2 regions of the Bombilactobacillus sp. ESL1092 genome follow, and region 2 is predicted to be linked to the other one. Evidence: riboswitches for the same ligand, from Rfam matches in the RefSeq annotation. Region 2 holds a riboswitch; the other holds the start of a gene.
What was found. Region 2 has a riboswitch for lysine ahead of AC3B6Y_RS04490 (amino acid permease). Riboswitches for the same ligand answer to the same signal wherever they lie in the genome.
Positions count from the first base shown of each region.

Region 1: it holds a riboswitch for lysine, as region 2 does, so the genes downstream of both, lysA (diaminopimelate decarboxylase) here and AC3B6Y_RS04490 (amino acid permease) in region 2, are expected to answer to the same signal.

Region 1 is NZ_CM176594.1:1,523,993-1,527,177, forward strand. Features, by position in the region: gene AC3B6Y_RS07115 (aspartate kinase) at 1-1,097, opposite strand, end outside; lysine riboswitch at 1,269-1,448, shown strand; gene lysA (diaminopimelate decarboxylase) at 1,551-2,870, shown strand; gene dapD (2,3,4,5-tetrahydropyridine-2,6-dicarboxylate N-acetyltransferase) at 2,877-3,185, shown strand, end outside.
Region 2 is NZ_CM176594.1:977,876-981,060, forward strand. Features, by position in the region: gene AC3B6Y_RS04490 (amino acid permease) at 1-1,278, opposite strand, end outside; lysine riboswitch at 1,361-1,542, opposite strand; gene AC3B6Y_RS04495 (ECF transporter S component) at 1,823-2,416, shown strand; gene AC3B6Y_RS04500 (cation:proton antiporter) at 2,540-3,185, shown strand, end outside.

The sequences.
Region 1 (3,185 bases), 550 kb from region 2:
ATTTGTTTGGCGATTTGAGGTGTAAATTGGCGTTGATCAAAGATGATTGTAACATCATCAATTCCAGAAGGCATATGTTCGTAAGAGATATGATATTTATAAAAAATTTGTAGTAATTTGAGTGTGAAGCCCACTTCTTTGTTGAGTAAATAACGGTGCAAATAGAGAGCCACAAAATGGTTGGACGTGGCCACCCCCGTCATTAATTGTTGAGGGTGAAAGTCTTTTTCAGGTACAATTAAAGTTCCTGGTAAATCGGGATGATTAGTATTTTTGACATTAATCGGAATTTGGGCTTGAATGGCCGGAATGAGCGCTTCATCATGAAAAACAGAAAAACCAGCATAGGATAATTCACGTAATTCCCGGTAAGTCATAGTTTTGATAGCTTGAGGATGCTCAACGATTTGGGGATTAGCCGCATAGATAGCGTCGACATCTGTGAAATTTTCATAAAGATCAGCTTGAAATCCCTTAGCTAAAATGGCCCCAGTAATATCAGAACCGCCGCGGGAAAAGGTCGCAATTTGTTGCTTTTCCGTGAGGCCATAAAAACCGGGCACAATATAATATTGGTGTTGGAGCTTAATTTTTTTGAGGTTAAGATAAGTTTGCGGTAAAACTTCAGCATCATGAGGTTGATCACTAACTAATAAACCGAGATCTTGCGGTGATATGTATTGGGCATCAAGATTTTGATGTTGCAAGATCAGGGCTAATAATTGGGCGGTTAACTTTTCACCATGGGCTTTAAACGCGGCGGTTAAATAATCATTATTGGCGAAAGTGGTAATGGGTAAAATGTCTAATTGGTGCTTTAAGTCAGCAATTTGCAGACTCGATAAACCAAAAGTTTGGGCAATTTCGACGTAACGTTGCCAAATTTCGGTCACAATGGGGGTAAAATCCTGATGGTTAATAACTAATTGACTGTATTTGATTAGCAAATCGGTTACTTTGGTATCTTGGGAAAATCTTTTACCGGGAGCGGAAGTGACGATAATGCGGCGCTGAGGATCAGCTCGAATAATGGCAATAATTTTTTGAAATTGTGAACCAGTGGCTAGCGAACTACCACCAAATTTAATAACTTTCATAACTAACGAATTCCTCTCTGCTTGATCAATTATTACCCAATTATTAAAATTATTAGGGGATTAATTTGCATTCTAACATTTATTTTTTAATCTGCAACTACTTATTTTTTAACTATCTGCCGAAATAAATTAAAATAGCTTGACAAATATTTTAATTAATTATAATATTTTACATATCGAAGAGGTCGCAATCAACAAGAGTAACTATAGGAGCTGGTCAGCTGAGAATATAGTGAAAGGGGCGATTGCCGAAGGATTAAGTCCAAAGGCCGGGGCTTAAATTCTGGGACATAATTGAATAAATTATGGACTGTCGTAGAAAAATATCTCTACGGAGCGCTTACGACAAACTAATGCCATAATTTTAGCAATGAATGATGGGTTCTTTTGTTCGAAAGCGAGCAAAAGGACCTTTTTTATTATTAATTTTTATTTTTACTGGAGGTCGCAATCATGCAGTCAGCAATGGCATTAAACGCGCAAGGACATTTGACAATCGGGGGCTGCGATGCCCTGGATTTAGCACATAAATATCAAACACCATTGGTTGTGTATGATGTCGCCAAAATTCGGCAACAAGTTCATCAATTTCAGCAAGCTTTTCAACAAGCCGGCGTTAACGCCACGATTAGTTATGCCAGCAAAGCTTTTGCTGTGAAAGCTATTTATCAAGTGATGCAACAAGAACAAGTACATGTTGATGTAGTTTCTTTAGGAGAAATGATGACGGCATTACAAGCCGGATTTCCCGCCGCGCAGATTAGTTTTCATGGTAATAATAAATCATTAGCAGAATTAAATTACGCCGTGCAAAATCAGATTGGAGTCATCATTGTTGACAATTTTGATGAATTAAACATGTTGACACAATTGCTACACGAAAGTTATCCTCAGCGAAAAGTGGCGATTATGCTACGCATTACGCCTGGTATTTCAGCACATACCCATGAATATGATCAAACTGGGCAAATTGACAGCAAGTTTGGCTTTGATGTGCAATCACAGCAAGCACAAGCTGCCTTACAACAGGCTTTGGCGGAACCACAATTACAAGTTATTGGTTTACATGCCCATATCGGTTCCCAAATCATGGCTGTTGAAGGTTTTGAATTGTTAGTTAAAAAATTATGTCAGTTAGTCGCCAGTTGGTACCAAAAATTTCAATTTGTACCACAAGTCTTAAATCTCGGCGGCGGCTTTGGTATTCAGTATGTCGCAAGTGACGAGGATTTGGCGCCTAAACAATTTGTCCAAGCCATTGTTCAAACATTACAGCAAGCTTGGCCATTAGCCTCACAACCCTTACCGGAAATTTGGATTGAACCGGGACGTTCTTTAGTCGGGGCCGCCGGAGTCAGTCTTTATTCAATTGGAACCCATAAAAAAGTGGCTGGGATTTGTAATTTTGTCACGGTAGATGGGGGCATGGGTGATAATATTCGCCCCGCTTTATACCAAGCGGATTATACTGCTGTGTTAGCGAAAGCACCACAAGCTAAACCAACACAAACGGTAACTATTGCAGGACGTTATTGTGAATCTGGTGATATCTTAGTTAAGAATCAACCTTTACCGCCAACGCAGCCGGGCGATATTTTAGCAATCTTAGATACGGGTGCTTATGGTTATTCAATGGCTTCCAACTATAACCGCGTAGCACGTCCGGCAGTGGTTTTTGCCGAACGTGGGCATAGCCAAGTAGTTGTCAAACGAGAAACACCGATGGATTTACTTCGTTTAGATCAAGATTATCAAGTAACTGGAGAAGAGTGATTTTTGATGAATACACAAGAAATTATTAATTTTATTAGTCAAGCACCTAAGAAAACGCCGGTTCAAGTAGTAATTAAGGGCGATTTATCTAAGTTACAAGCGGTAGCTGGAATTGAAAGCTTTGTCGGTGAGCAAGTCGGAGTTGTTTATGGCGATTATGCTCAGATACAAGAGTTCTTACAAGTTAACCAAAGCGTCATTACAGCTCAACATTTAACAGTAACAGCGCGTAACTCAGCGGTGCCTTTGTTAGATATTCAGAATGTTAATGCGCGGATTGAACCTGGAGCTTTGATTCGTGATCACGTACAAATT
Region 2 (3,185 bases):
GACTAGGATACACAAAATTAAAGCAATAATTGGTCCTAAAGGAAATAACTTAGCGTGGTATTTGAGTTCACTTAAATCATGACCTTGTAGCACAAAGGCTCTCCGGAAACGATAATGACTTAAGGCAATGCCAACCCAAGCGATGAAGCCGGTTAAGCCAGAAGCGGCCACTAACCACATATAAATCTTTTGCCCAAAGATGCTGGTTGCGAAAGTTAATAAAGAAATTAACATAGTAGCGCTTAAAGCCAGTAAAGGAATACCATGTTTGGTTGTTTTGCCAAACGCTTTAGGAGCGTAATTTTCGTGTGCTAAGGCATATAACATTCTTGTCGAAGCATAAGCACCAGAATTAGCTGAGGAAAGTACGGCTGTTAAAACAATGGCATTCATTAAGCTGGCGGCAAAAGCTAGTCCAGCACGTTTAAAGACTAGGGTAAATGGCGAAACAGCAATATTACCATTAGCCGCACTCAATAAATTCTTGCTGGTGTAAGGAATTAAAGCAGCAATCACAAAGATAGATAAAATGTAAAATAATAAAATCCGCCAAAAGACTTCTTTAATGGCCTTCGGTACTGCATGTTCTGGATCTTCTGATTCCCCCGCGGTTACACCAACTAATTCAGTTCCTTGGAAGGAAAAGCCGGCAATTAAGAAGACATTTAAGATGGCTGGAAAGCCGCCAACAAAGGGGGCCTTTTTATAAGTGAAGTTCTTTAAACCAGCAGCCGGATGATACATAATTCCTAAAATCATGGCAAAGCCAATGATTAAGAAGACGATAACCGTCACCACTTTAATTAAAGATAACCAATATTCGGTTTCACCGAAGGTAGAAACGGTTAAAGCATTAATCAAAAAGATCACGACTAAAATGAGTAAACTCCAAATCCAACCGGGAGTATGGGGCAACCAGTATTGAATCAATAATGCAGCTGTCGAGATATCAATCGCAACAGTAATAGCCCAGTTGAACCAGTAATTCCACCCCATCGCAAAGCCTAGTGCGGGGTCAACATATTTAGCATTATAGGTAGCAAAAGAACCCGAAACGGGTAAATGAGTGGCTAATTCACCTAAACTAGTCATTAAAAAGTAAACCATGATCCCCATGGCCAGATAGGCGATTAAGCCGCCCCCCGGGCCAGCTTTAGAAATTGTCGAACCTGAGGTCATGAATAAACCAGTTCCAATACAACCGCCTAAAGCGATCATGGAAACATGGCGGTTTTTAAGATTGCGTTGTACGTGATCTTGTGAACCTTTTTCTGCCATAAAAAAATCCTCCTAAGTGAGAAGGACTCTAAAAACGATTAAAGCCTCTTTACGAAAATCGTAAAGAGGCTACTAGTATAAAATCGTAGATAGCGCCCCGCAATTGTTATTAATTGCGACAGTCTCAGACTTATTCAATCTGAACCCAACAGTGAATAAATGAAGTTAAACACCATTTCGGCTAAAAGTCCTTTCACGTTCAGGCTTAGATTCTTCATAATCGACTGAACGTTACTCTTAAATTTAGCAACCTCTTCTTTGATTGTTTGCTTTATAATTTTAGCGCAAATTGTTGGAAAGTCAAGCCAACTTAAAGCAAGTAGTGGTAATTGGTGAAAAGTCAATTAATCCAAAATGGTTCGGTTAAAAAGAACTCATTTGAATAAGCTTTAACCGGCTAATTTAACAATTGGTATAGTTTTGGCAGCTGCTAAGCTTTAATTGCTCGCAAGTCTAGCTAGTTTTTTGAAAAATGGTATACTTATTATTGATTTTAATCTAGTAACCAAGAATTGATTTTGATGATTGGGGTAGGGAGAAAACATTGCGTAAAAGTAAAGCTTATAAAATTGCCATTCGGGCGATTTTGATTGCCATTATTTTGATTCAATCAATGACGCCATTTTTAGGTTATATTCCTTTAGGGGTACTTAATGTTACAATTATTCATATCACAGTTATTGTGGCAGCAATTGTGTTAGGCCCCAACGATGGAGCTTTGATTGGTTTTATTTGGGGGTTAGGTTCATTAATACGTGCTTATGCAGCGCCGTCTAGTATTTTGGACACGATTGTGTTTACCAATCCGGTGATCTCGGTCTTGCCACGGATTTTAGTTGGCTACTTTGCTGGTTGGGTTTACCGCTGGTTATCTAATAAGCTGAAAAGTAAAACGCCAGCAATGGTGGTCGCTGCTGCTATTGGAGCATTAACCAATACATTATTAGTTTTAGGTTTAATGCGGATTCTTTATGCTTCAGCGATGGCGGCATCTTATAAAGTGCCGGTTAAAGGATTAAATTGGGCAATCATGGGAGTCGTTGGCAGTAATGGGGTGCCAGAATTATTGGCGGCGGTGATCATTGTACCGATTATTTCCTTAGCTATTTTTAAAGCTAATAAGTTTTTGGAGCGCTAATCCAGCAAGTATCGGGGTTATAAAGAACAATTAATGTATTGCTAATAAGATTATTGTTCCCATTTTCTTCAGTCAACCAATAATTAACTCACAGCTGCCTATTCAACAATAAGGGGGAAATTTGTGTCATTATTTTTTACATGCTTGTTGTTAATTAGTGCAACTATTGCAGCTAATATCATTTATTCACTTTATCCAAAAATTCCGTTAGCTTTTTATCAAATTGCCACGGGTTTTGCTTTGTCTTGGCTACCGGAATTTACACACTTTAATTTAAAACCCGGAATTTTCTTTTTGATTATTATTGCACCACTCATGTTTAATGATGGTCAGAATACAGACTTTCATAGTTTAAAAAGTAATTTTCGTAATGTGTTGTCATTAGCGATTGTACTAGCCATTTTAACGATTGTTGTGGGCGGCTTTTTCATTCACTGGCTGTGGGATGCTTTACCATTAAGTTTGGCTTTAGCTTTAACAGCTATTGTGGCGCCTACCGATGCAGTGGCGGTTTCTTCCATCACTGCCGATATTGAAGTGCCAGAATCTTTAATGCAGAATTTAGAAAATGAATCGTTATTTAACGATGCCTCGGGCTTAGTGGCTTTAAATTTGGCGCTCGCAGCGTTTGTCACCGGAAAATTTAGTATTTGGCATAGCGTTGGGACTTTTTTGACGACTTTTGTCGGTGGAGTTATTGTGGGCATTTTGTTAGGATTAGTACTCGTTAGTATCCAAATTGTTTTTCAACGCCGTTTATTTGATGCGA